Regions from separate parts of the Streptococcus sp. F2 genome, predicted to be linked through region 2. Evidence: predicted binding sites of a transcription regulator. Region 2 holds the regulator's gene; each other region holds the start of a gene.
The links. The regulator Rex, encoded in region 2, represses fermentation and respiration genes when NADH is low (regulators of the CRP and FNR family bind a similar motif). The targets are predictions, from matches to a motif close to TTGTGAANTANTTCACAA.

Region 1 (10,095 bases), on a different contig from region 2:
GACCTTGAGAACTTTACGCAAATCGTGGCTGATAAGGCGCGTGAGCACAAGATGACCATCATGATGGGGCGTACTCACGGTGTTCATGCGGAACCGACGACTTTTGGTCTTAAACTGGCAACTTGGTATAGCGAGATGAAACGGAATCAAGAGCGTTTCGAGCGTGCTGCTGCTGGGGTTGAGGCTGGTAAAATCTCTGGCGCGGTAGGCAATTTCGCCAATATTCCTCCATTTGTGGAAGAATATGTTTGCGGTAAACTTGGCATCCGCCCCCAAGAAATTTCAACACAGGTCCTACCTCGTGATTTACATGCCGAATACTTTGCGGTTCTAGCCAGCATCGCAACTTCTATTGAACGCATGGCAACTGAAATCCGTGGTTTGCAAAAATCTGAACAACGTGAAGTGGAAGAGTTCTTTGCTAAAGGGCAAAAAGGTAGCTCTGCTATGCCACATAAACGTAACCCAATCGGTTCTGAAAACATGACTGGCTTGGCGCGCGTTATCCGTGGTCATATGATCACTGCCTACGAAAATGTTCCTTTATGGCATGAACGTGATATTTCCCATTCTTCTGCAGAACGGATTATTACTCCAGATACAACCATTCTGATTAACTACATGCTTAACCGCTTTGGCAATATCGTTAAAAACTTAACGGTCTTCCCAGAAAATATGATCCGCAATATGGGTTCGACCTTTGGTCTTATTTTCAGTCAACGCGTGATGCTTAAATTGATTGAAAAAGGTATGACCCGTGAAGGTGCCTATGACTTGGTTCAACCCAAAACAGCTTACTCATGGGATAACCAAGTGGACTTTAAACCCCTTTTAGAAGCTGATGAAGAAGTAACTTCTCGTCTTACACAAGAAGAAATTGACGAACTCTTCAACCCCGTTTATTACACACAACGTGTGAATGACATCTTTGAACGATTAGGACTTTAAAAAAGAAAACATTAATGAAAGAAGGTCTAAACCTTCTTTTTTTGTTTAAAAAGCGAACAAAAGTTGCAAAAAACTCATAAAAATTAGTTTTTTATTAAACAATGTGATATAATAAAGAAAATAGCTTTGGAAGAGAGAAAGCATGTTAGAGCATTTTGGTGAAAAAGTGAGAGGACTAAGACTTGAGAAAGGGATTAGTCGAGAGGAATTGTGTGGAGATGAGGCAGAATTGTCTGTTCGCCAGTTGGCGAGGATAGAGCTAGGTCAATCTATACCAAGCTTAGCGAAGGTTATTTTTATTGCGAAAGCCTTAGAGGTCAGCGTCGGTTATTTGACGGATGGCGCTAACCTAGAACTCCCTAAACGATATAAAGAGTTAAAATATCTCATTTTAAGGACTCCGACTTATATGGACGATGGCAAATTACAGGTCCGAGAGTCTCAGTTTGATGAGATATTTGAAAACTATTATGATCAATTGCCCGAGGAGGAAAAAATAGCGATTGATATTATCCAGGCAAAATTTGAAGTTTATCAGACAGGTGATATTAATTTTGGTTTTAATATTTTAAAAGAATTTCTACCACAACTAAAAAAGAAAACGGTTTATAACTTAAATGAATTATTATTAATTGATTTATATTTAATTATTTTAGTTGTTTCTAACTTTACAAATGACCTATTTAATGAGGAATTTTATAAAGAAATAACGGAGCGAATCTTAGAACAGCATCAATACCTGTTATTAGAAGATTTATTTCTATTAAATAATATTCTTTTATCTTGCGCAGATACTTCTATTCGTTTAAAAATGTTTGAACGACTAAAGGATACGTTACAACTCAGCCATTTTATTATGTCAACCATTCAAGATTTTCAGCGAATGCCCATGTATTGCATGTATGAATGGAAATTATCTATCTTTTATTTAAAAGATATTAAACGAGCAGAAACTTATTTTAGTCAATCTCTCACGTTTACTCAAATGACTAATGATAGTTATTTGGCACAAAAGCTTCAAAAAGAATGGGATAAGGATATTCATCCCTCTTAAAAAATTTTAAGGACATCCATGTCATGTTGATTTGAGTAAATTATAGATATACTGTCTCTTGTAAATAAAATTTTAGGAGATAGTTGATGTTTAAAAAAATCAAACCATATTTGTTATTAGCCGCAGTCGTTGCTTTCAAAGTTGCTCGTGCAATGAACGAATTTGATTGGTGGAACCTAGGGTGATCCCCCTCTCCTACTTTGTGTTATAATACTATTATGGCTAGAATTTTAGATAATGATGTAATGGGGGATGAAGAGCTTGTTGAGCGAACGCTTCGTCCGCAGTATTTACGTGAGTACATTGGGCAAGATAAGGTTAAGGAACAGTTAACCATTTTTATTGAAGCGGCTAAGCTCCGTGATGAATCTTTAGATCATGTGTTGTTGTTTGGCCCTCCAGGTTTAGGGAAAACCACAATGGCATTTGTGATTGCTAATGAATTAGGGGTTAACTTGAAGCAAACTTCAGGACCAGCGATTGAGAAGGCTGGTGATTTGGTAGCTATTTTGAATGATCTGGAACCAGGAGATGTGCTCTTTATTGATGAAATTCATCGTCTGCCTATGGCAGTCGAAGAAGTATTGTACAGTGCTATGGAAGATTTTTACATCGACATTATGATTGGTGCTGGGGACACTAGTCGAAGTGTTCATTTGGATTTGCCACCTTTTACATTGATTGGAGCTACAACGCGAGCTGGGATGTTATCAAATCCTTTGCGAGCTCGATTTGGCATTACTGGACACATGGAGTATTATCAGGAAGCTGATTTGACTGAAATTGTCGAACGAACAGCCGATATTTTTGACATGGAAATTGTTCACGAAGCGGCTCAAGAGTTAGCTTGCCGTAGTCGGGGAACACCGCGTATTGCTAATAGATTGTTAAAGCGGGTACGTGATTATGCTCAGATTGTTGGAGATGGCGTCATCACGGCTCAGATTACAGACAAAGCCCTAACCATGCTTGATGTTGACCGAGAAGGTCTTGATTATGTAGATCAGAAGATTTTACGCACCATGATTGAAATGTATCAGGGTGGACCTGTTGGGTTAGGCACTTTATCAGTTAATATTGCAGAAGAACGTGATACAGTTGAAGACATGTACGAACCTTATCTGATTCAAAAAGGATTTCTAATGCGTACACGAACTGGTCGTGTGGCGACGGAAAAAGCCTATCGTCATCTTGGTTATCCATATCCGTCTAAGTAATCCGTTTGTATTAAGGAATCATCATCTGAACCTGTTCTTAGTGTTCAGATTTTTTGTGTGAAGGCCTAAAATTATTATCTCTATTTCTCCGATAGAGGTGAGAAATTTGATATAATAGTCCAAAGGAGTTTTTCATGAAAAAAGTATGTTTTGTTTGTCTTGGGAATATTTGTCGAAGCCCTATGGCTGAATTTGTCATGAAAACTTTGGTGTCATCTGATACTGTTTTCGTGGAGAGTCGAGCGACCTCAAGTTGGGAGCAGGGCAATCCTATTCATCCGGGCACGCAATCCATTTTGAAGGCTTATCAGATTGACTATGACGTGGCAAAACGTGCTCAGCAAATCACAGTAGCTGATTTTGAGGCTTTTGATGTGATTATTGGTATGGATAGCCAAAATGTTAAAGATCTTAGGGATATGTCACACCATCAGTGGGATGCTAAAATTAAACTTTTTAGAGAGGGTGGCGTCCCTGATCCTTGGTACACAGGCGATTTTGAAGAAACCTATCGATTAGTAACCCAAGGTTGTCAGAAGTGGTTAAAGGAACTAGGGGTTGACTAGTAGTCAACTTAGAAAATGAGTAGTAGGAATGACAAATATACAAAGTATGATTAAAAAATGGAATATCACACGAGCCAAGCTTGAAATTTTCTCAGTCATTGTTATTTTGGTTTGTACCCTTTCGGTTTTTGGAGTGAGGCTAACACATCAAACTAGTCTGACCTACGAACAGGGAAAAATGCGGTATACAGGTTATGTTGTCAACCATAAGATGAATGGCAAAGGTAAGCTGATTTATCCCAATGGGGATACTTATGTTGGGACCTTCAAAAATGGTGTTTTTGAGGGAGAGGGAACTTTTACAGCTAAAACAGGCTGGTCTTATAAAGGTCAGTTTCATAAAGGTCAAGCAGATGGTAAAGGTGTGCTAAAGGCAAAAAATGCGAAGGTTTATAAAGGAACCTTCAAACAGGGGATATTTCAAAAATGAGAATAAAATGGTTTTCGTTTGTTAGGGTAACAGGGCTTTTGCTGGTCTTACTCTATCACTTTTTTAAAAACACATTTCCAGGAGGCTTTATAGGAGTTGATATTTTCTTCACTTTTTCAGGCTATCTAATCACAGCTCTCTTGATAGATGAATACACCAAAAAAGAAAGCATAGATATTATTGGTTTCCTAAGAAGGCGGTTTTATCGTATTGTTCCTCCGCTCGTTTTAATGATTTTATTGACTATCCCTTTTACTTTTTTAGTTAAAAGCGATTTTATTGCTAATTTAGGAAGTCAGATTGCAGCTGTTCTAGGGTTCACAACTAATATTTATGAGATATTAACAGGAAGCAGTTACGAAAGTCAATTTATCCCTCATCTCTTTGTTCACACGTGGAGTTTAGCCATTGAAGTCCATTTTTATTTGATTTGGGGAGTGTTGATTTGGTTGTTGGCTAAGCGTCAGGATAGTCATAAGAAGCTGAGAGGCCTTCTCTTTTTAATATCATCAGGAGTTTTTGCAGTCAGCTTTTTGAGCATGTTTATCAGATCTTTTGTGACTTCTAATGTATCATTGATTTATTTTTCAAGCTTCTCACATAGTTTCCCTTTCTTTTTGGGAGCGATGTTTGCGACGATGACAGGTATCAAGGAAACGACCGTTCGTTTTCAAAAAAATGTTCGGTTGTGGTCGCGTCAGCAAGTGATTGCTGTGATGGTTGGTGCTTTTGCCCTTTTACTCTTATTGACCATTACCTTGAATTTTAATCATATTGTGACTTATTTATTTGGCTTTGCATTAGCTAGTTTATTTGCATCGGTTATGATTTACGCTGCGCGTGTGCTTCACGAACAGACGCCAGACTGGCAAGAGCCTAAAGTAGTAACGTATTTGGCTGATATTAGTTACGGTATTTACCTTTTCCACTGGCCATTTTATATTATTTTTACCCAATTGATGTCAAATGTCTTGGCGGTTATTCTGACCACTTTCTTTTCGGTCTTGTTTGCTACCATGTCTTATTATATTGTGGAACCTTTGATTCAAGGTAAGAAACCTAACTTGCTTGGTTTGGAAATTGATTTGTCTCCCTATTATAAGTGGATTTCAGGAGTATCATTGGCCTTAGCCTTCCTGGCTTTGGGGACCTGTGTTGCAGCTCCAAAAGTGGGCAAATTTGAACGTCAGCTATTGGTAAGTTCTTTGCAACAGGCACAAAATAATATTGAACGAACACATACACTAGCAGCAGGAGATGCAAATGCTTTAAGTGATGTGAGCATTATCGGTGACTCTGTTGCTCTTAGATCCAGTGCGGCTTTCTCAAAACTCATGCCACAGGCTCAGCTAGATGCCGCGGTAAGTCGTAATTTTTCGGAAGCATTTGAGTTATTTACTAATCAAATTAACTCTAACTCTTTATCTAAGACAGTTGTTTTAGCAGTTGGGGTCAATTCACTCGATAACTATGGCCAAGACGTTCAATCGTTTATTGAAGCTTTACCTAAGGGACATCGCTTGGTTTTAGTTTCTCCGTATAATGCTAAAAATGCAGCTCAAGTAGCTGAGGCGAGAGATTATGCTATTAAGCTCCCTAAAAAATATAAGTACGTGACGATAGCAGACTGGTACAAGGTTGCTACCGATAACCCAGATATCTGGTATGGCAGTGATGGTGTGCATTACAGTGAAGACAGTCAAGGGGCTGAGTTATACGTTTCTACTATCCAAAAAGCCATTGAACAAGCTGCTAAAAAAGCCGCTAAATAAAATGCTTGCAGATTATTTTACTAAGAAAAGCCGGAGTTAATTTGCTCTGGCTTTTTGTGAGAATGAAATATTTTTTTGATCTCATAGGGAAGTAGTAACTCAAAGTTGTGTAAGAAAACGCTTTCAGAAATTGTCGTCCTAATTGAGATTTTATTTCTGAAAAAGTAAGTGTAAAAAAGCGCGCTATCAAAGGGTTTCAGAAAGACTTTGAAAAAAACTTCACAAAAATCTTGTGAAATGATTTACAAATTTTCAAAAAGTGTTATAATAATTTTGTAAACAAAATTGTGAAACTTTTAACAAGATAAAGGAGTCTCAAATGACTGAAGGACATAACACTGTTGAAACAACCTCTGTTTCTGCGACAATTGATACTCTTGTTCAAAAAGGTTTAGCTGCTCTTGAAGAGATGCGTAAGCTTGACCAAGAACAAGTTGACTATATCGTAGCAAAAGCTTCTGTTGCTGCCTTGGATGCACACGGAGAACTTGCTAAACATGCTTACGAAGAAACAGGTCGTGGTGTCTTTGAAGATAAAGCAACAAAAAATCTATTTGCTTGTGAGCATGTGGTTAATAACATGCGCCATCAAAAAACAGTAGGGATTATTGAAGAAGATGACGTGACAGGTTTGACGTTGATTGCTGAGCCGGTGGGTGTTATCTGTGGGATTACGCCAACAACTAACCCGACTTCAACAGCTATCTTTAAATCTTTGATCTCGTTAAAAACACGTAATCCAATCATTTTTGCTTTCCACCCATCTGCTCAAGAATCATCAGCGCATGCCGCTCGGATTGTTAGAGACGCTGCTATCGCCGCTGGTGCTCCTGAGAACTGTGTTCAGTGGGTTGAAACACCATCACTTGAAGCAACAAATGCTTTGATGAATCATGATGGCATTGCAACCATCCTTGCTACAGGTGGAAATGCTATGGTTAAAGCAGCTTACTCGTGTGGAAAACCTGCTCTTGGGGTAGGTGCAGGTAATGTTCCAGCCTATGTGGAAAAATCTGCTAACATCCGCCAAGCAGCTCATGATATTGTTATGTCAAAATCATTTGACAACGGTATGGTCTGTGCATCTGAACAAGCTGTTATCGTGGACAAAGAAATCTATGACGATTTTGTTGCAGAGTTCAAATCTTACCATACTTATTTTGTAAATAAAAAAGAAAAAGCCCTTCTTGAAGAATTCTGTTTTGGTGCAAAAGCTAACAGTAAAAACTGTGCTGGCGCTAAATTGAATCCAAACATTGTTGGGAAACCAGCTACTTGGATTGCAGAACAAGCTGGATTTACTGTTCCAGAAGGAACCAATATTCTTGCTGCAGAATGTAAAGAAGTTTCAGAAAATGAACCTTTAACACGTGAAAAATTATCTCCAGTCATTGCTGTTTTGAAATCTGAATCACGTGAAGACGGTGTTGAAAAAGCTCGTCAAATGGTTGAATTTAATGGACTTGGTCACTCAGCTGCCATTCATACAGCAGATGCAGAGTTGGCAAAAGAATTTGGTACTAGAATTCGTGCTATCCGTGTCATCTGGAATTCACCTTCTACATTTGGTGGTATCGGTGATGTTTACAATGCTTTCTTACCATCATTGACCTTAGGATGTGGTTCTTATGGCCGCAACTCAGTTGGTGATAACGTTAGTGCTGTTAATCTCTTGAACATCAAAAAAGTAGGAAGACGTAGAAATAATATGCAATGGTTTAAAGTCCCTTCAAAAACATACTTCGAACGTGATTCAATTCAATACCTTCAAAAATGCCGTGATGTTGAACGCGTGATGATTGTTACTGACCATGCCATGGTTGAACTTGGCTTCTTGGATCGTATCATTGAACAATTGGACCTTCGTCGTAATAAAGTGGTTTACCAAATCTTTGCTGATGTTGAACCAGATCCAGATATTACAATAGTTATGAAAGGTACTGAATTAATGCGTACCTTCAAACCAGATACCATTATTGCCCTTGGGGGTGGTTCTCCAATGGATGCTGCCAAAGTAATGTGGTTATTCTATGAGCAACCAGAAGTTGATTTCCATGACCTTGTCCAAAAATTCATGGATATTCGTAAACGTGCTTTCAAATTCCCAGAACTTGGTAAGAAAACAAAATTCATTGCCATTCCAACTACATCTGGTACAGGTTCAGAGGTAACACCATTTGCTGTTATTTCAGACAAGGCTAACAACCGTAAGTACCCAATTGCTGACTACTCATTGACACCAACTGTGGCAATTGTTGACCCAGCTTTGGTATTGACAGTTCCAGGCTTTATCGCTGCAGATACTGGTATGGACGTTTTGACACACGCCACAGAAGCTTATGTATCTCAAATGGCTAACGACTTTACAGATGGTTTGGCGCTTCAAGCAATTAAGATTGTCTTTGAAACTCTTGAAAAATCTGTTAAAGAAGCTGACTTTGAGTCACGTGAAAAAATGCATAATGCTTCAACAATGGCAGGTATGGCATTTGCCAATGCTTTCCTAGGTATTTCTCACTCAATGGCACATAAGATTGGTGCACAATTCCACACTGTTCATGGTCGTACCAATGCAATCTTGCTTCCATACGTTATCCGTTACAACGGTACACGTCCAGCTAAGACTGCAACATGGCCTAAGTACAATTACTACCGTGCGGATGAAAAATACCAGGACATTGCGAAATTGTTAGGACTTCCAGCTTCAACACCAGAAGAAGCCGTTGAGTCTTATGCGAAAGCTGTTTATGACCTTGGTTGCCGTGTTGGCATTAAGATGAACTTCAAAGATCAAGGAATTGATGAGAACGAGTGGAAAGAACATTCACGTGCCTTGGCTTACCTTGCTTATGAAGACCAATGTTCGCCTGCTAACCCACGCTTACCAATGGTTGACCATATGCAAGAAATCATTGAAGATGCTTACTATGGTTACGCAGAGCGCCCAGGACGCCGTAAATAATCTCTTTTAAAGTGTTGTGATGCAACGACCTCTTATGACTAGAACCATAAGAGGTCGTTTTTTTCGTGTATTGAGTTGACTACAACATACCCAAAATCCCCTCTAAAAGGAAGAAAGGATTTTGCTTATAATAATCAAAGAGAGGTTTCAACAACTTAACTAGTTAACTTAATTTTCAGAAAACTTTCGAAAATGAGTTGACAATAATTGTGAAAAGATATACAATCTTAATTGTAAACGATTACAGAAGTAACGATTAAACATTAAAATATGGAGGACTTATATGAAAGCCGTAGTTGTTAATGAAGCTAGTACAGGTGTTGAAGTTGTTGATCATGAAATGCCATTAATTGGGCACGGAGAAGCACTTGTTAAAGTCGAATATTGTGGTGTTTGCCATACAGATTTGCACGTAGCGCATGGCGATTTTGGACAAGTTCCTGGGCGTATTCTAGGCCATGAAGGCATTGGTATTGTCGAAGAAATTGGTGAAGGTGTAACCTCATTACAAGTTGGTGATCGTGTCTCTATTGCTTGGTTCTTTGAGGGTTGTGGCCATTGTGAATATTGTACGACTGGTCGTGAAACTCTCTGCCGTTCTGTTAAAAATGCAGGTTACAGCGTTGATGGAGGAATGAGCGAATATGCTGTCGTAACAGCTGATTACGCTGTAAAAGTCCCTGAAGGACTTGATCCTGCCCAAGCTTCATCAATCACATGTGCGGGTGTCACTACTTATAAAGCTATCAAAGAAGCGGGTGCTGCTCCAGGTCAATGGATTGTTATTTTTGGTGCTGGGGGTCTTGGAAACCTAGCTGTTCAATACGCTAAGAAAGTCTTTAATGCTCATGTTGTCGCAGTCGATATCAACAATGATAAACTAGAGTTGGCTAAAGAAGTCGGCGCTGATATTGTGGTTAATGGTAAAGAAATTGAAGACGTTCCAGGTTACATTCAGGAAAAAACAGGTGGAGCCCATGGTGTCGTTGTAACAGCTGTTTCTAAAGTTGCCTTTAACCAAGCGATTGATAGCGTCCGTGCAGGAGGAACTGTTGTAGCTGTAGGCCTTCCATCAGAATATATGGAACTTTCTATCGTAAAAACGGTTCTAGATGGTATCAAAGTGGTTGGATCACTTGTGGGAAC
Region 2 (10,095 bases):
TAAAATTGAAATAACAATTTATTATAGCACAAATTAAGTTTAAAAGGAATTTCCCATGACCAACCTAGAAATTGAATACAAAACCTTATTAACCAAAGATGAATACAATCGTCTCCTTTCTCAAATGAGTCATGTAGCTCCAGTGACACAGACTAATTATTACATCGACACCGAGGGGTTTGATTTAAAAGCTAATAAGATGTCACTGCGCATTCGTACCTTTACAAATAGTGCCGAACTAACCTTGAAAGTTCCTGAAAAAGTTGGTAACCGTGAATACAATCTCCCCCTTACTCTTGAGCAAGCAAAAGACATGATTAAGCATGGGCACTTGCCAGAGTCGCCAGCTCTTGACATAATCACTTCTATTGGGATTGATTTAGAGGCTCTTAAAACGTTTGGACATTTGACAACTATTCGGAGAGAAAGCGATACCCCAATTGGGAAAATGGCTTTGGATTACAATCAGTATGCCAATACTAAAGACTATGAATTAGAGTTAGAAGTTACTGATCCAATCAAAGGAAAAATCGATTTTGATCTTTTTTTAACCCAACATCAGATTGCCTTTAAGTATGCTAAAAGCAAAGTTGCGCGTTTTAGCAAAACCTTGAAGAATCCTAGAAATAGCAGATAAAAGCAACAGAAAGACTGAAATTTTTCTGTTTTTTTGTTAAAATAGTAATGTTAATGAATCACTTTGAATAAAACTTGGAATTTCTTCCTGTTTATTCTACTTGTTGAAATGAAGGAGCTAAATTTATCATGACTGAACGATATGCTGACAAGCAAATCAAACTGTTCTCACTCACATCAAATCTCCCGATTGCCGAGAAAATTTCGAAAGCATCTGGAATTCCTCTTGGGAAAATTTCTTCCCGCCAATTCTCTGATGGGGAAATTATGATTAACATTGAAGAAACAGTTCGTGGCGATGATCTTTACATCATTCAATCCACTAGTTTTCCTGTCAATGATAACCTTTGGGAATTACTCATCATGATTGATGCTTGTAAACGTGCTAGCGCCAACACTGTCAATATTGTTTTACCTTATTTTGGATACTCACGCCAAGATCGCGTAGCTAAATCTCGTGAACCTATCACAGCTAAATTAGTTGCTAACATGCTAACCAAAGCTGGTATTGACCGCGTTGTCACACTTGACTTGCATGCCGTTCAAGTACAGGGCTTCTTTGATATTCCAGTGGATAATCTTTTCACAGTGCCATTGTTTGCAGAGCATTACAGCCAACTTGGCTTGGCAGGTGCCGATACTGTTGTAGTGAGCCCAAAAAATTCTGGCATTAAACGTGCTAGAAGCTTAGCAGAGTATCTGGATTCTCCAATTGCTATTATTGACTACGCACAGGATGACTCAGAGCGTGAAGAGGGCTATGTTATCGGTGATGTTTCTGGTAAAAAAGCTATTTTGATTGATGATATTCTTAACACTGGAAAAACTTTTGCAGAAGCTGCTAAGATCCTTGAACGAGCAGGTGCAACTGACATTTACGCCGTTGCTAGTCACGGATTGTTTGCGGGTGGTGCTGCTGATGTTTTGGAAACTGCTCCGATTAAAGAAATTATCGTTACAGATTCTGTTAAGACCAAAAACCGTGTCCCAGAAAATGTCACTTACCTTAGTGCTAGCGACTTGATTGCAGAAGCAATCATCCGAATTCACGAAAGAAAACCATTGAGTCCTCTTTTCTCCTATAAACCCAAAGGTAAACATGACGCATGATTTATTTTGACAACGCTGCTACTACCCCACTTAGTCCCTCTGTCATCACAGTAATGACAGAGACGATGACAGATGTTTTTGGCAATCCTTCTAGTATTCACTCTTACGGACGCCAAGCAAGCAAAACTCTCAGAGAATCTCGCCAAACAATCGCCAATCTCTTAGACGTTAATGCTCGCCACATTACTTTCACTTCTGGGGGGACAGAAAGCAACAATACAGCTATTAAAGGCTACGCCTTGGCTAATCAAAATAAGGGTAAGCACCTCATCACAACTGCTATTGAGCACCATTCTGTTCTTCACACTATGGCCTATCTTGAAGACCGATTTGGATTCGAGGTGACTTATTTGCCTTGCCAAAATGGAACAATTGATTTGGCTGACGTTAAAAAGGCGCTCCGAGATGATACGATTTTAGTAAGTATGATGTATGCTAATAATGAAACAGGTGATGTCTTACCTATTCAAGAGATTGGAAACCTCCTTAGAGACCATCAAGCGGTTTTTCACGTAGATGCTGTACAAGCTATCGGAAAATTTGATATTTTTCCTGAGCAGTTGGGGATTGATTTCTTATCAGCGTCTGCTCATAAATTTCACGGTCCTAAGGGGATTGGATTCCTTTATAGTAGAGGAATGATTATGGACTCCCTGCTTCATGGGGGAGAACAAGAACATAAACGCAGAGCTAGCACTGAAAACTTACCAGGCATTGTGGGGATGGCACAAGCTCTAAAAGATGCTTTAACTAACTGTCTGTCAGCAACCAATCATATCACTTCTTTACGAGATCACTTGTTGGAACAACTAGAGGGACTCTCTTATTACCTTAATCAAGGCTCAAGCTCTCTTCCACAGGTGATTAACATTGGCTTTCCTGGCTATCAAAATGGAGTCCTACTAACCCAACTTGACTTAGCTGGTTTTGCAGTGTCGACAGGATCTGCTTGTACAGCTGGAACCGTTGAGCCAAGTCATGTACTTGCAGCTTACTATGGCAAAGAGTCTCATCGCCTAACAGAATCCATTCGCATCAGCCTGTCAGATCAAAATACTTTCGAAGAAGTCACTCAATTGGCTCAAGCCTTACGAAAAATTCTAGGAGAATCAGATGGCATTTGAAAAAGAAATTACTTTAGAAGACTGTAACTATCGTTACCAAATCAGTCCAACTGTCAAAAAATACACTTTAAGAGACACTACTTTTACACAAACCAAGGTGGGGCATTATCAGTTAACCCGCTTGTTAGAAAAAGTTCCTAATTCAGGAGAAGGTTTTCCTTTAAAAATTACGATAAATAAAGAACTCGATGGTTTTAAACTCGCTATTACGGATCAATCTGGTCTTAGGTTAGTTAATATTTTTAAATCTGAAGATAATAAAATTCTTCAAGACAAGTTTTATTTCCTTATGGATAGCCTTGTCGAACGTGATATTTTTAGTAAAACAAAAGTCTAAGCTAATCAATTGTATTTCTCTTCCCAACGTACTATAATGGTGCTATCAAAAAGGGAGGTAACAGACAATGATTGACATTAGCTATTTAAACAATAACAAACAGGAAAAGCAGATTTCCTACGCTAGTTATGATGACTATAAACAGGCGCAATTAGCTTGTCAAATTGCTATTGCAGATTATTTCCCTGTTAACAAGGTAATGGTAGATGGCCAGCAACTAGATTATAAGGGACAGTTTGGTAACCTCTACTTTTTCCTTGAGCAACAAGGCCTTCACTAAAATAGCAAAGCTAAGAAGTTTTTTCTTAGCTTTTTTTATCTTCTTATAAACCAGTTACGGTTTCTATGAAAGGAAATCTTTCACAAAATAATGAACAAAACGTTGCATTTTTCACAAACTTTCTGTTACAATAAAGAAAGATAAATGTAATGACAATTCTATAAGGAGTTAAACAGTGGTTATTGATAAATCTATTCCAAAAGCGACCGCAAAACGCTTATCACTCTATTACCGCATTTTCAAACGTTTTCATGCTGATCAGGTTGAAAAAGCAAGCTCTAAACAAATTGCAGATGCTATGGGCATTGATTCGGCAACTGTTCGTCGAGATTTTTCTTATTTTGGAGAATTAGGACGTCGTGGCTTTGGTTATGATGTCACCAAATTAATGAATTTCTTTGCTGATTTACTTAACGATCACTCTACTACTAACGTGATTTTAGTTGGATGTGGTAACATTGGTCGCGCACTCTTACACTACCGTTTCCATGACCGTAATAAAATGCAGATTGCAATGGGATTTGATACTGATGATAACCCTCTTGTAGGGACCAAGACCACTGATGGTATTCCAATTTATGGGATTTCAACCATCAAAGACCGACTTGACAATACTGATATTGAAACGGCTATCTTAACTGTGCCAAGTATCTATGCTCAAGAAGTATCCGAACAACTCATTGAAGCTGGTATTAAAGGGATTCTAAGTTTCGCTCCTGTCCATTTACAGGTTCCAAAAGGTGTGATTGTCCAATCCGTTGATTTAACTAGCGAATTGCAAACCCTTCTCTATTTTATGAATCAAAACCATCTTGACTAAGGAGGTACAATGTCCAAACCCATTATTGGAATAAGTGCAAACCAAAGATTAAATATCGCTCTAGATAATCTGCCGTGGTCATATGCGCCTACTGGTTTTGTCCAGGCAGTTACTGATGCAGGTGGCTTACCGCTTCTACTACCAATTGGTGATGAATCAGCTGCTAAGGTGTATGTGTCCATGGTCGATAAAATAATCTTGATTGGGGGACAAAATGTAGACCCTAAATATTATCAAGAAGAAAAAGCTGCCTTTGTTGATGATTTCTCACCCGAACGAGATCACTTTGAACTAGCCATCATTAAAGAAGCTATAGCCCAGAAAAAACCTATTTTAGGCGTCTGTCGTGGGACTCAGTTAATGAACGTTGCCTTAGGTGGCAGTTTAAACCAGAATATCCCTTCCCATTGGCAAGATGCTCCTTCTGATTTTCTATCGCATGAAATGATTGTGGATGAAGATTCCATTTTATATCCTATCTATGGTAAGAAAACTGTCATTAATTCTTTTCATCATCAAAGTCTGAAAAAGGTAGCTGATGATTTAAAAGTTATTGCAAGAGACCCTCGTGATGGAACGATTGAAGCTGTTGTTTCTACTAACGAGGCTATTCCTTTTTTGGGTGTTCAATGGCATCCTGAGTTGCTTCAAGGTTTTCGCAAGGAAGATTTACAACTCTTTGATTTATTTGTCAATGACTTTGAAGCTAGAAAAGAGATGATTTTTCTCGGAAACTATAATAAGATTGATAACTAACGATGATGTGATCCAGGCAAATGATGCCTAGGTCTTCACATGATCGTTTTATTTTTTCAGTAAAAGCGTAATCATTAGGACTCGGGTCAATACTTCCTGATGGGTGATTGTGAACCACAATAAGACTTGTTGCCATATTTTTACAAGCGTAATATAAAATTTCTCTAGGTTCTGCGATCGAACGTCTGACTGTCCCTATAAAAATCGTTTTCTCTTCAATCACGCGATTTTGACTATCTAAATACAGAACCACTAAATGCTCCTGCTTTTTATCGCCTAAAACAGCCATCATCTTCTCTGCAATCTGAACACTCGAAAGAATCCTCTCAGACATTGTTTGCTCAGTTGCTTGAATCCTAGCAGCCAATTCAATCATTGCTTTGATTTCAATTGCTTTAACTTTACCGATTCCCGCTAAGGTTTGTAATTCTTGCAGGGACAGCTTTTTAAAATCTGCTAAGCTTTCTAAATGTGACAACAGGTAAGAAGATAATTCCAAAACGTGTTTTTCTTTATTTCCTGTCCTTAATAAAATGGCTAATAATTCTTGGTTGCTTAAGGCTTCGGCCCCCATGCGCATTAACCGTTCTCTTGGCATCAGCTTTATATCATCGCATTTGATCGAATACATCTCACTACCTCCCTATCTATTTATTCGATAAAAAAACAAGTTTCTTATTAAGAAACCTGTTTTTTTTGAATGGCTTGTTTTTTCTGGATGTTATCCTTAATGACTTGATAGAGAGTTGCTGCTAAAGGGACGGCGATAATCATCCCAACAATTCCTCTTAGGGAAGCTCCAATAGTAATGGCCATTAACACCCACATTGCTGGCAGACCAATGGAACCTCCCACCACTCTTGGATAGATAAAATTTCCTTCAATTTGTTGTAAAATAATTAAAAACACAATAAACACAATCGCTTGCGACATGGATTGGGTCATGATTAAAACAAAACCAATTGCTGCACCAATGGAAGCTCCGACAACTGGAATTAATGCAGTGAAGGCCACTAATACCCCAATAGTTCCGGCAAATGGTAATTGTAGTAAAAACATTCCCGTCGTTGTGAGCGTCCCTAAAATCATAGCTTCTAAGGTCTGGCTGACAAAGAAACCATGAAAACGATGGTGTAATAAATCAACTAGATAATGAATACGCTGAGCATATTTACCAGTATAAGTATCCACCAAGGTATTTCCTTGACGACAAAGACTCTCTTTGTTGGCCAGGACATAGAGTGAAAAGACAAAACTGATGAAAAGGTTGATAATTGCAGATGCGATAACCGTTACTGACGTCAAGATATTCGTTAGGACACCGATAAATTGTTTTAATAATTGTTGACTATAACTCGTAATGGTTTGTGTTAGTTTGGCATCACCACCAATATATTTGATGACACGTGCTAATAATTTATTATGTTCTAACTGATTAACCACTTCTTTAATAGATGGTGTATCAAATTTTGTTAAGGTGCTGATGCTAGCAATTAAATCTGGGATGACAATTGAGATAATCCAAGTGATTAAAATAAAAAAGGTCAGATAAGCTAGCAACATACAGATGCCTCGCTTAACTTTTAAAACGAGGGGACTTCCTTTAAAAGCGTAGACATATGCTTTTTCATAAGCACTCATGACAATATTAACAATATAAGCTCCTGCTGCTCCATAGAGAAAGGGGAGACTTGTTTTATAAATAGTTCTTACAATATCAGTTCCATTTTCCCAGTTGGCTAAAATAGCATAACAAAGAATAAATGTCACAACAAGATAGAGGATATGTTTTTTTTCAAATTTCATGGTAACTCCTTCTTTTCCATTATACACTAAATTGCAAAACAGGGATACCCGAATCTCCTCATCGACATTAAGGGCAGTGAGAACTACTTGGACAAAGCATAATTGGCTATATTGACCTTCCTAGCATCATCTAAAAAGGTCATCATAGGCCAGTAGTTGCGGGTCTCTTAATGCTTTTATAAATAATCCTTAATAACTTGTGCCATTATAGCATAAGCCTGAAAATTAAGGTGTAGACCATCTAAGGTATAGCTATCTGCTAGTCCACCTTGTGCATCTTTAAGACAAGTATTGACGTCAATAAATTCTACAGAAGGAATCATGGATAATTCTTGATTAATGCTATCAATAACAGCATTGGTTCTAACTTTAACCGTCGTCTGGTATGCTGGATTCTGCGACACCGGTAATAATGACAGAAGGTAAATCTTACTATAGATGGAATGGCTTCGAATCTGGTTAATCAATTCTACAATAGTTGAAACAATATGATTCTTGTCAAATCCTAGACCAATGTCATTACAACCAATTAATAAAAAGACTTTTTCTGGTTCTAAATCAGTAATATGATCATCATAATGTGTCACTAACCACTGGCTATCAATTCCTGCAATACCTCGATTAATAAAAGGAAAGTCTGTTCCTAAGGCTTTTTTTAAGGGGAAAAACTCAATCAGTGAATCTCCGGCAAAAACAATACCCCCTTTTTCAGTACTCTTATTTTTATCATGGTAATCTGCTAGCTTCTTTTCTTGATAGCGTCGTAATTCTTCTGAAACAATTTCTAACATGTCAAACTCCTTATTATTACCTATAGTATAACAAAAAGATTGACTCTATTCAGTATCCAACGCTCTACATTAAACGACTAACATGTTAGTCATTGACCGTCTGGAGATCATCACTTACTATTGTAGAAAAAATTTACCTTTTTAAGCATATCCTCAGAAATGAGCCATTTTTTTTGTTACAATACTATTAACTGACTATTGTTTCAGGAGAGAGAAAACATGTTTAATAAGTTACAACCACGTTTAGATATACAGGCTAAGAGAAAGCCGCTACCTTATCGTTATTTTCAGACTGTCATCAATGATGGGCGACCTGATATTTTATTCCATTGGCATCCAGAATTAGAACTCATCTATGTTCAAGAAGGAACTGCTCGCTATCATATTGATAACGACTTTTTTAATGGTGAGACAGGTGATATTATTCTGGTTAGACCTAATGGCATGCACTCCATTCATCCTATTAACGGGGAAACTCATATGTTTGAAACTTTTCAGTTCCATTTGGATATGATTGGATCTTCCATTGGTGATCAAGTGACTAATCGGTATTTACAGCCCCTACAAGACAGCACTTACAAATTTTTGCCTTGCATTAAACCTGATATGCCGGGTTATGATGCTTTAAAAGACTGCTTGTTTTTGATTTTCAGCTTATCCAAAGAAGAGGATCGTCATTTTGAATTACTCTTAAAGGCTAAACTACACGAATTCTTATACTTATTATATTACCACCGCTATGTCATCCGAAAATACACTGATGATATCCATCGAAAAAATGAAAAAATTCGAGAACTGGTTGCTTACATCAATAATAACTACCATCAGACATTGACTATCGATTTTTTAGCCGACTTTATTGGTTACAGTAAGACTCATTTTATGGCTATTTTTAAGCAACATACCGGTAACTCCTGTACTGAATTTATTATTCAAGTAAGACTTAACAAGGCTTGCGAATTGTTGGTCAATTCAAACAAGCCTATTGTTGAAATTGCTAATGGGATTGGCTTTAACAATCTTTCTAACTTTAATCGCCAATTTAAACAATATTATGACATGACACCAAGTCACTACCGCAAGCAATACACTAAGACCAAAGAAAGTCGCTCTCTTATCAGTTCAAACATAAGCAATAACTAAACTACTATATTAAAAAACCGAGTACTTTCTAAAAGAATACTCGGTTTTTTTAATGTATCTACATCAATACTTCTCTCACAAATCCTGTGTCAGCTTCATTAACAACTAAGAAAATGGTGGCACCGGATAAGAGGCGCGTGCTACCTGAAACCACTTGTGATTTTTTATTGTGAATTTGTGTTGTGATTAAGACATTGTCAGGTAGTTTCAAGTCTCTGACATACTTTCCTGCAATCTTGTCTCCGACCGTTAATTCAATCAGAGTTGGCTCTACTAAGTCAGTAGGATGTTTAATGGCCATTTTATCAAGCATTGCTTCATAAATAGGTTGACCATTTAATAAGTCCATTACCAAATAGGACACAAAAGTCACTACCGCTATAGCCATCAATGGCTTCAAATCTCCAACCATTTCAGTCACCAAAATCATCCCCGTTAGGGGGGCCTTGGAGATAGCCGCAAAATAGCCTGCCATGCCTAAAACCAAGAAAAGAGGTAGAAAGCGCTGATTGAGTAATCCTAATTGTAGAGCTGTTTGCCCAAATAACAACCCTGCCAGAGCACCGAGCGTTAGAATCGGTAAGAAAATACCACCAGGTAGACCGCTGCCATAGCTAAACATGCTAACAATAAAGCGAATAAGGAAATAAAGGAGAATGGTGATTAAGGGGAGTTGCTGATGGGATAAGGCAAGAATTAAACCATGCCCCCCACCTAATAATTGTGGCAAGTAATAACCAATCGGTAATATCATAACCACCAGAATAATCCCATAAAAATGAGCTGGCAAATGCAGCCATCTCCCTAAAACACCGTAGAGTTTGTGAAAATCAAGAATGACTACTTCGTAGAGATAACCTAAGCCACCAAGAAAGAGCCCTAACAATAGCAATAACCAATATTGGTTAAGCCCTAAAAAAGGCATGGCTTTCGGCATACCAAGAACTGGTTTGAGACCAAAAATATTTAAGGAAATAAAGTTAGCGACCAAGCTTGCAACTAATGCTGTAATCCAGATTAGGCGAGAAAAATGATGGTAAATCTCCTCAACAACAAATAAAAGTCCTGCAATCGGGGCATTGAAAGCCGCTGATAGACCTGCTGCTGCTCCGCTGGCAATCAGAACTCGTTTTTCCAAACGGCTGGATTTGATGAGTTTAGCAAATCCCTTTGCTGACATGGCACCAAGTTGAATAGAGGGACCTTCACGACCAAGCATAAAGCCCATAGAAATGGCTAATGTTCCTCCTAGAAATTTTTTCCAGAGGATACTCCACCAATTTGGTAACAAA
Region 3 (10,095 bases), on a different contig from region 2:
GGAACCTTTATCTGCTAGAATAGGCAGACCCGATTGGGCCATTAGCTGGGCTAAACCAAGCGTTTTTAGCATGATGGTTTTACCACCAGTATTCGGACCAGTAATCACAATAACAGCCAAATCCTTAGAGAAATGCAAATCATTAGCAACTGGCTCCTGCAAAAGAGGGTGGCGCACATTCAACAACTGTAAACTTTTATCATCCGAAATAGCCGGGACCGTGGCCTTATTGTCTCTCATATAGAGGTATTTGGCTCTGACAAAATCCAGATGCCCCAAAATCCAAGCATTATTGGTAAGAACTCGACTATGAGGTCTAATCAGGTCTGATAGGGTTTGAAGGACACGTGACACTTCATGGCGTTCGTCGGCTTGTAACTGCGTCAGCTCTTCATTTAGTTGAACAAGAGCTCGTGGTTCAATATAAACCGTATTTCCTGAAGCCGAAATATCGTGAACGACCCCTGCCACCTTATTACGGAAGGTGTTTTTGACAGGTAAGACACTACGTCCGTTTCGGCTAGCAATCAAGCTTTCTGACAAATAGTCCCCTTGCTTTTTGAGTAAATCTTGTAAGACATTCCGGCTCGCATGTTCTTTGTCTGAGATGCTACGACGAATTTTTTCTAACTCGGGACTGGCAAAACTTTCCACAAAACCACCGTCATTAATAGCCTGAAGACTGCCTTGGAGGCTAGGAAAAAGCTCCAGATTTTCAAACAAACGCTTCAAGGCTTGTAGCTGAACGTTTTCCAAATCAACATAAAAGCGACTCGCTTCTGCTGATACCTGAAGTATTTTTTTGACTGCTAATAATTCGGGAATGCTCAAATCAGCTTCCAGTTCTAAACGTCTCATGCTAGCTGAAATGTCAGACATACTGCCCAATGCAAAGTGATGTTGCTCTACAAAAATGCCAGCCATTTCTTCAATTTCTAAAAAGTAATGTTTGATTTTCTCATGATGATTGAGGGGTTCGAGTTGGTCTAATTCACGGTTCCCCTGCTCTGTCTGCAGGTAGGCCCGAAATTGTCCTTTGACCTTATCAAATTCTAACTGTTCTAAAATCTTTTTATCCATATAAATATTATACCTAAAATTATTTAAAAAAGGGCAAGAAAGTCGTTCTCCATCAACGACTTCTCAGCACTGCCATTCTATCAATAGCCTTTCTAATAAAAAAACCTATGACTAACTAGCCACAGATTCTATTGTGTTATAATCAACACTGTTTATTAGACAATTGCCTGAATCCAAAGTTTGTGAATAACCGTTGTAAAAGGCGGGAAATGTTCAATCAACAAGCGACTGAGAGAACTAGCCTGCAAGTGATTCTGAATAAAAGGCATTGGAATCGTTGCTAAAATAGACAAGGCCATGCTAACAAACAGAAGTGATACCAGAAGAGCTAGTATACCACTGACAACTTTTGCTCTTTGGTTGTCAAAATAATCAATTGGGAAAAAGTGCACCAGTACCCCAACAAGCCGTACCACAGCATAAGTTCCTAAAAAGAGAGCAAAAAAAGCGATGCCAGCATAATAGACCTTGCTCAAATCAAACAAGTCGACTTCCTTAAAGAAGAAAGTGGTCACTCCTTCTACAGGGTTAGAGTAGGGGATCCACAGGGTAATCTTGTGGGCTAGACCGACATAGAAATGGTGAGCCACCAACAAAGAAACTAAAGCTCCCAAAGTATAAAAACTTTGAAGAATAATCCCTCTATTGTAACCAATATAGATATTCCAAATCAAAACAAGCACAATTAGTACGGATAACATGACTAAACCTCATTCACATCTACTTGATTAGCCTTTTCTTGAAGACCCGCCAAGGCTTTTTGACGGAGGTCTAACAGTTCCGCCTCCATTTTTTCAATTTCAATTTCTCGACTTAATTGTGTTGATAAGGTATTAATAGTCATCAAGATAGCAATGGTCTCATTATCAGCTTCCGGCAAATGCTCTTTGATGGTATGGTATTTTTCCTTAGCCACACGTTCAACTTCTTCCATAAAAAGATTGTCTTTGTCTGTTGTTAATGTTAGTGTTTTTTCACCAAAGGTGAATTTATAACGATTAATACTTTTCATAGGGTCACCTCTTTAGCATTATACCGTAAAATCAAGCTTTCGTAAAATGTTCACGACTACTAGTCCCAGCTTTTTAACGGACTACGAGTATCTTTTCTCCCCAAAATAAACTTGGGAATCGACCACAGTCTGTCATTTTATGTTAAAATAGTTCTTATGGACACCTTAGTTTTAAAAATAGATGCTCAGTTGAGTCAATCGCTAAAAGAACAGTTAGTTGCTAATCAAATCAGCAATCGAAACCCGTATGTGGCTTTCGCTGCCAAAAAAAACGGGGTTACCTTACTCTTATATACCTCTGGCAAATTGGTCTTGCAAGGTTCATCAGCTGATGCTCTGGCAGAGGAACTTGGCTTGCCAGTAACCAATTCAAATTCCCAAAAGGCGAGCACCAACCAAAATTTGCCCATGATTGGGAGTGATGAGGTAGGAAACGGTTCTTACTTTGGTGGCATTGCGGTAGTTGCCAGTTTTGTGCGTCCTGAAGACCACGCCTTTCTCAAACAATTAGGTGTCGATGATTCCAAAACCTTAACCGACCAGACCATTCGGCGGATTGCACCTATTTTAGAGGAAAAGATTCCGCATAAATCCTTGTTACTCTCTCCCAAAAAATACAACGAGATGGTGGGCAAAGACAAACCCTACAATGCGGTTTCAGTCAAAGTAGCTCTTCATAATCAGGCCATCTATTTGCTTTTACAAGAAGGAATCAATCCGGAGAAAATTGTGATCGATGCCTTTACTAGTCAAGCCAATTACCAAAAACACTTAAAAAAGGAAAAAAATCAATTTCCTAACCCTTTAACCTTTCAAGAAAAGGCTGAGAGTCTCTATTTGGCAGTAGCGGTTAGCTCGATTATTGCTCGAAACCTCTTTTTAGAAAACCTTGATACATTAGGCCAAGAATTAGGCTACCGTTTACCAAGCGGGGCTGGACAAGCCTCAGATAAAGTCGCCAGCCAACTCTTAGCCGCTTATGGCATGTCTAGCTTAGCATATAGTGCTAAACTCCATTTTGCCAATACTCAAAAAGCCCAAGCGCTTCTCAATAAACATCATTAAAAAGGAATTATATGAAACACTTTATTAAAGAATGGGGCCCATTTACCCTCTTTCTCATCCTCTTCGGTTTATCTCGTCTTTTCTTGTGGCAAGCTGTTAAAGTTGATGGCCACTCCATGGACCCTACGTTAGCCCATGGGGAACGTCTCATTGTTTTAAACCAAACTAGAATTGACCGTTTCGATATTGTCGTTGCCCGTGAGGAAGAAAATGGGCAGAAAAAAGAAATTGTCAAACGAGTTGTCGGCATGCCAGGTGATACCATTGCCTACAACGATGATACGCTTTACATTAATGGTAAAAAAACAGATGAACCTTACCTAGTTAACTACCTTAAAGAGTTCAAAAAGGACAAGCTTCAAAAGACTTACGCTTACAATAGTCTATTTCAGCAATTAGCTGAAACATCGGATGCCTTCACCACTAATGCTGAAGGTCAAACACGTTTTGAAATCAGCGTACCAGAAGGTGAATACCTCCTTCTTGGAGATGATCGAATTGTCTCACGCGACAGCCGTGAAGTTGGTAGTTTTAAAAAAGAAAAACTTATCGGTGAAGTCAAGGCTCGCTTCTGGCCGCTCAATAAAATGACTCTTTTTAAGTAAAAAACAAGCCTGCCTTCGGGCAGGTTTTCGACTATCTTGCATAGACAGAAAGGTCCCTTATGGAACACTTTTTTACAGGTACTGTTGACCGCATTATCTTTGAAAATGCAGCTAATTTTTTTAAAATCCTTCTCCTTGCCATCGAAGACACAGATAGTGATATTGACGACTTTGAGATCATTATCACAGGGACGATGGCTGACATTATTGAAGGTGATGACTACACCTTTTGGGGGGAATTGACCCAGCACCCTAAATATGGACAGCAACTCAAATTAAGCCGTTACCAAAAAGTTAAACCTAGCTCATCTGGTTTGGTTAATTATTTCTCCAGCGACCATTTTAAGGGGATTGGAAAGAAAACAGCGGAGAAAATCATTGCGCTATATGGCAATAATACTATTGACCATATTTTAGAAGACCCAAGTAAATTAGAAACTATCTCTGGTCTGTCCAAGGCTAATCGTCAAGCCTTTGTCGCTAAACTGAAATTGAACTATGGCACAGAGCAACTGATTGCTGGTCTCGTCGAACTTGGCCTTAGCAACCGTTTTGCCTTTCAAGCGTTTGAGAAGTACAAAGAAGAGGCTCTGGACCTTGTTAAAGAAAATCCCTATCAATTAGTCGAAGATTTACAAGGTTTTGGGTTTAAGATGGCAGATGCTCTTGCTGAAAACTTAGGTATTGAGAGTGACTCTCCAAAACGTTTTCGTGCCGCCCTCTTGCACTGCCTCTTGGAAGAATCCGTCAGTCGAGGAGACACTTATGTCCAAGCACGACAATTATTAGACTTTGCCATCACACTCCTTGAAGATGCACGTCAAGTAGAATGTGACCCTGCTGCTGTGGCTGAACAACTAAGCGAGTTAATCATAGAGGGCAAAATCAAAAACAGTGACACCAAATTGTTTGATGCTAGCCTTTATTTTGCTGAAGAGGGGATTGCTAAGAATATCTCTCGTCTCTTAGATACCCCTTTAAGTCAGTCATTTAGTCATGATACCATCCAAACAACCATCCAAGCCGTTCAAGAAGACTTTGCTATCACTTATGACCAGGTGCAGCAAGAAGCCATTGCTAAAGCCTTAACCAGCAAGGTATTTCTCCTAACAGGTGGTCCCGGAACAGGGAAAACAACTGTTATTCGAGGCATTTTACAGGCTTACGCTAACCTGCATCAGATTGATTTGGATAAAAAAGACCTTCCTATCTTGTTAGCAGCTCCAACAGGTCGGGCTGCACGTCGTATGAATGAGTTGACTGGACTTCCTAGCGCAACCATCCACAGGCACTTAGGCCTCAATGGCGACAATGATTACCAAGCCATGGAAGATTATCTAGACTGCGACTTGCTGATTGTCGATGAATTTTCAATGGTGGATACCTGGCTTGCTAACCAATTGTTAGCAGCGATTAGTTCAACAACTCAAGTAATTATTGTCGGAGATAGTGACCAGCTTCCTTCGGTTGGACCCGGTCAAGTCCTGTCAGATCTTTTAAAAGTCAATAGCCTGCCTCAAATCGCCTTGCAGAAAATCTTTCGTCAATCCCAAGAATCTACTATTGTAGATTTGGCAGACCAGATGCGTCGAGGAATCTTAGCTGCTGACTTTCGTGACAAAAAAGCTGACCGTTCTTATTTTGAAGCCCAAGCCTCTTTCATTCCAGACATGATTCAAAAAATTGTTCTATCTGCTATTAAAAGTGGCATCCCTGCTGAGGAAATTCAAATTTTAGCGCCTATGTACAAAGGACAAGCTGGCATCAATCATCTTAACCAATTGATGCAAAACCTCCTCAACCCTTTGGAAGGGCAAACGGAATTTCTGTTCAATGATACGCATTTTCGTAAAGGTGATAAAGTCTTGCACTTAGTCAACGATGCTCAGTTGAATGTCTTTAACGGAGATATTGGTTATATTACAGATTTGATTCCTGCTAAATACACCGAATCTAAGCAAGACGAATTAATCTTAGATTTTGACGGTAGCGAAGTAACGTATCCTAGAAATGAATGGCTAAAATTAACCCTAGCCTATGCCATGAGCATTCATAAGTCGCAAGGGAGCGAGTTTCAAGTGGTAATTTTACCCATCACACGCCAAAGCGGCCGACTTTTGCAACGAAATTTGATTTACACGGCCATCACTCGGTCTAAAAGCAAACTAATCATGCTAGGCGAAATCGCCGCTTTCGATTATGCCATCAAAAATGAAGGCGATAAGCGCCAAACCTACTTGATTGAACGCTTCCAAGAACAATCCGACTTAGCCTCCTCTCAACCTAACCACGAGCTAAAATCAAAAGAGCAGAGCTCCCTTTTTTCTAATACGGCAACCCTTGAGGACACCTCTCAAAAATCTTCCTCTCAATCAACAAACTCTAACCCCACTGAGAACTCGCCGTCAGATAATGACGATTTTAGGTTAACACCTGAGAATTATTCGACTATTGATCCGATGATAGGGCTTACAGAGTCAGATATTATCCTCTTTTTCCAGAAAAAATCCTAGAGAACGGATATTTTTGATTAATCTATGGTATAATATTTTTGTATTAAACACATTATACAATTTCGGATTAAGGACTCTAGGAGGATTATATGATTTCTTATGAAAAAGTGCGTCAGGCACTCAAAACGTCTACTATTGCTATTATTATTCTAAACGGGCTTGGAGTTGTACTGTCATTAATGGGATTTGCAGGGATTTTCTACTTACAAAGCCAACTCAAGAATGAAGAATTCCGTTCCCAATTCACTGCTGAGCAATTAGCACAGATGCAAAGCACCATGACACCATTTATGATTTTCCTTTCTGTCTTAAATGTGCTTGCTATTATTGCTATCATTGTCTTTTGTGCTCAAAACTTGTCCAAATTAAAACAAGGTCTAACGGTTAGCTATATTCCTTATATCTTAGGACTTATCCTTTCTGTTATTGGTTTGGTTAGCCAGTTCACAACAACCTTGTCAGTGGTTGGAACTATCCTTATCCTTGCACAAGCTGCTCTTTATGGCTTTGCTTTTTACAAAGCCAAAATCCTTAACGACAAAGACACTGATATCGACCAAGACCAATCAATACTGTAATATCACACGAAGTAAGATAAGCTGACTAGGACTTTTCCTAGCCAGTTTATTTTTGTCTCTAAAAATAGGAAAGAGGAAAGCCTTCTTCCTACGATAAATCCAAAGCAATATCTGCCATCTTGTCCTCCAAGTTGGTCATGGTCACTCCCAACAAACGAATACCTACCGTATGTTCTGGTAAGGTATCAAAGATAGATTCGGCCACCTGCTCAATTTGTGCGGCATCCCTTGTCAGTTCTGGTAGGGTGACTCGCTTAGTTAAAGTAGTAAAATCAGCATAACGCACCTTAAGCACAATGGTCTTCCCTAACTTTTTATGGTCTTGTAGGAGAGCGGCCACGCGCCTAGCATTTTTACTGATTTCTGCTTTGATATCAGCTTCTCGATAAAGGAGTTTGGCATAGGTTCTCTCGCTACCAATCGACTTTCTTATACGATTGGGTTTAACTGGAGAGTGGCTAATGCCTCTAGCTTTACGGTAAAGATCAAATCCAAAGCGGCCAAAATGGTCAATCAAGGTCATTTCAGGAACTTCTAACAAATCCTGCCCTGTGTAAATCCCCATCTCATGTAATTTTTCAACTGACTTCTTACCGACACCATGAAACTTTTCAATAGGAAGGTTGGCTAAGAAGGATAGGGCATCTTGGGGCAAGACAAGCGTTAGTCCATGCGGTTTTTCAAAATCACTGGCTAGTTTAGCTAAAAATTTATTATAAGAGACTCCCGCAGAGCAAGTGAGGTGAACCTCATTCCAGATATCATGCTGAATCAGTTTAGCGATTTTCACAGCTGACTTAATCCCCAACTTATTATCCGTCACATCAAGGTAAGCCTCGTCAATAGACATAGGTTCAACCAAATCAGTATAACGTTTAAAAATATGGCGAATTTCCTGACCAACACTTCGGTATTTTTCGTAATTCCCAGAGATAAAGATAGCTTGAGGACAACGCTCATAAGCCTCTTTAGAGCTCATAGCAGAATGAATCCCATATTTCCTAGCTTCATAATTACAAGTAGAGACAACACCGCGTCCCCCAGTCTCTCTAGGATCTTTCCCAATCACAACCGGTTTCCCTTTTAAGGCTGGGTTATCTCTTTCCTCAACTGCAGCATAAAAGGCATCCATGTCAATATGGATGATTTTTCGTGACGTGTCATTAAGCAGTGGAAAAATAAGCATCGGCCCCTCCTGACTATATTATACTCCTTAGAGCATCTAAAGCCAAAAGAATACATTCTAATACAGTTTGTGACTGTTTCAACAATCTGTATTATAAAAGAATCTTAGGTTTGTCAAGAATTTTGCTTGGGAAAACGTTTCCTATATGTTAAACTTAGAATTGTAAATGTAACAGATCGCTTTGTTACTAGAATTTAAGGAGAAATATATGGCAACTGTTAAAACTAACACAGATGTTTTCGAAAAAGCTTGGGAAGGCTTTAAAGGAACTGACTGGAAAGAAAAAGCAAGTGTATCACGTTTTGTACAAGCTAACTACACGCCATACGATGGTGATGAGTCTTTCTTAGCCGGTGCAACTGAACGTTCATTGAAAATCAAGAAAATCATTGAAGACACTAAAGCTGAGTATGAAGCAACTCGCTTCCCATTTGATACTCGTCCTTCTTCAATCGCTGGCATTCCTGCTGGATTCATCGATAAAGACAATGAATTGATTTATGGTATTCAAAATGATGAATTGTTCAAATTGAACTTCATGCCAAAAGGTGGTATCCGTATGGCGGAAACTACTCTTAAAGAAAATGGTTATGAGCCAGACCCAGCAGTCCATGAAATCTTCACTAAATATGTAACAACTGTTAACGACGGTATTTTCCGTGCTTACACATCAAACATTCGTCGTGCGCGCCACGCCCACACTGTAACTGGTCTTCCAGATGCTTACTCACGTGGACGTATCATCGGTGTTTACGCACGTCTTGCTCTTTACGGTGCAGACTACTTGATGCAAGAAAAAGTGAATGACTGGAATGCCATCACTGAAATCGATGAAGAATCAATCCGTCTTCGCGAAGAAGTTAACCTTCAATACCAAGCACTTGGTGAAGTGGTTAAACTTGGTGACCTTTACGGTGTTGACGTTCGTCGCCCAGCAGAAAACGTTAAAGAAGCTATCCAATGGGTAAACATCGCTTTCATGGCAGTATGTCGTGTGATCAACGGTGCAGCAACTTCTCTTGGACGTGTGCCAATCGTTCTTGATATCTTTGCTGAACGTGACCTTGCTCGTGGTACCTTTACAGAATCAGAAATCCAAGAATTTGTGGATGACTTCGTGCTTAAACTTCGTACCGTAAAATTCGGACGTACGAAAGCTTACGATGCGCTTTACTCAGGTGACCCAACATTCATCACAACTTCTATGGCTGGTATGGGTAACGATGGTCGTCACCGTGTAACTAAGATGGACTACCGTTTCTTGAACACGCTTGATAATATCGGTAACTCTCCAGAACCAAACTTGACTGTTCTTTGGACTGATCAATTGCCAGAAGCATTCCGTCGCTACTGTATGAAAATGAGCCACAAACACTCTTCTATCCAATATGAAGGTGTGACAACAATGGCTAAAGAAGGTTATGGCGAAATGTCATGTATTTCATGTTGTGTGTCTCCACTTGACCCAGAAAATGAAGAACAACGTCATAACATCCAATACTTTGGTGCTCGTGTAAACGTGCTTAAAGCCCTTCTCACTGGTCTTAACGGTGGTTACGATGATGTCCACAGAGACTACAAAGTGTTTAACGTTGTTGAACCAATCACATCGGAAGTTCTTGAATACGACGAAGTTATGGCTAACTTTGAGAAATCTCTTGACTGGTTGACAGATACTTACGTAGATGCGCTTAACATCATCCACTACATGACTGATAAATACAACTACGAAGCAGTTCAAATGGCCTTCTTGCCAACACATCAACGTGCTAACATGGGATTCGGTATCTGTGGTTTCGCTAACACTGTTGATACTTTGTCAGCAATTAAATACGCAACTGTTAAAACTATCCGCGATGAAAATGGTTACATCTATGACTACGAAGTTATCGGTGACTTCCCTCGTTACGGTGAAGACGATGACCGTGTTGATGACATCGCTAAATGGTTGATGGAAGCTTACCACACTCGTCTTGCAAGTCACAAACTTTACAAGAATGCTGAAGCTTCAGTATCACTTCTTACCATCACTTCAAACGTTGCTTACTCTAAACAA

Region 1: adhE (bifunctional acetaldehyde-CoA/alcohol dehydrogenase) is a predicted target of Rex. The motif match lies at 6,218-6,235, and genes of this name have one in related genera.
Region 3: pflB (formate C-acetyltransferase) is a predicted target of Rex. The motif match lies at 8,107-8,124, and genes of this name have one in related genera.

The regions. Positions count from the first base shown of each region.
Region 1 is NZ_JBWKAI010000010.1:27,078-37,172, forward strand. Features, by position in the region: gene purB (adenylosuccinate lyase) at 1-948, shown strand, start outside; gene ACYTR8_RS04755 (helix-turn-helix domain-containing protein) at 1,091-2,002, shown strand; gene ACYTR8_RS04760 (quorum-sensing system DWW-type pheromone) at 2,089-2,187, shown strand; gene ruvB (Holliday junction branch migration DNA helicase RuvB) at 2,221-3,219, shown strand; gene ACYTR8_RS04770 (low molecular weight protein-tyrosine-phosphatase) at 3,354-3,785, shown strand; gene ACYTR8_RS04775 (MORN repeat-containing protein) at 3,814-4,215, shown strand; gene ACYTR8_RS04780 (acyltransferase family protein) at 4,212-5,987, shown strand; gene adhE (bifunctional acetaldehyde-CoA/alcohol dehydrogenase) at 6,307-8,949, shown strand; gene adhP (alcohol dehydrogenase AdhP) at 9,233-10,095, shown strand, end outside.
Region 2 is NZ_JBWKAI010000006.1:48,509-58,603, reverse strand. Features, by position in the region: gene ACYTR8_RS03440 (CYTH domain-containing protein) at 56-637, shown strand; gene ACYTR8_RS03435 (ribose-phosphate diphosphokinase) at 766-1,746, shown strand; gene ACYTR8_RS03430 (cysteine desulfurase family protein) at 1,743-2,870, shown strand; gene ACYTR8_RS03425 (DUF1831 domain-containing protein) at 2,860-3,207, shown strand; gene ACYTR8_RS03420 (DUF4649 family protein) at 3,275-3,487, shown strand; gene ACYTR8_RS03415 (redox-sensing transcriptional repressor Rex) at 3,663-4,307, shown strand; gene ACYTR8_RS03410 (gamma-glutamyl-gamma-aminobutyrate hydrolase family protein) at 4,317-5,063, shown strand; gene radC (RadC family protein) at 5,014-5,694, opposite strand; gene ACYTR8_RS03400 (AI-2E family transporter) at 5,742-6,869, opposite strand; gene ACYTR8_RS03395 (SGNH/GDSL hydrolase family protein) at 7,046-7,660, opposite strand; gene ACYTR8_RS03390 (helix-turn-helix domain-containing protein) at 7,880-8,803, shown strand; gene ACYTR8_RS03385 (ClC family H(+)/Cl(-) exchange transporter) at 8,862-10,095, opposite strand, start outside.
Region 3 is NZ_JBWKAI010000027.1:12,058-22,152, forward strand. Features, by position in the region: gene ACYTR8_RS08350 (endonuclease MutS2) at 1-1,080, opposite strand, end outside; gene ACYTR8_RS08355 (CvpA family protein) at 1,236-1,781, opposite strand; gene ACYTR8_RS08360 (hypothetical protein) at 1,784-2,092, opposite strand; gene rnhC (ribonuclease HIII) at 2,249-3,157, shown strand; gene lepB (signal peptidase I) at 3,169-3,762, shown strand; gene recD2 (SF1B family DNA helicase RecD2) at 3,822-6,275, shown strand; gene ACYTR8_RS08380 (hypothetical protein) at 6,365-6,853, shown strand; gene dinB (DNA polymerase IV) at 6,942-8,039, opposite strand; gene pflB (formate C-acetyltransferase) at 8,248-10,095, shown strand, end outside.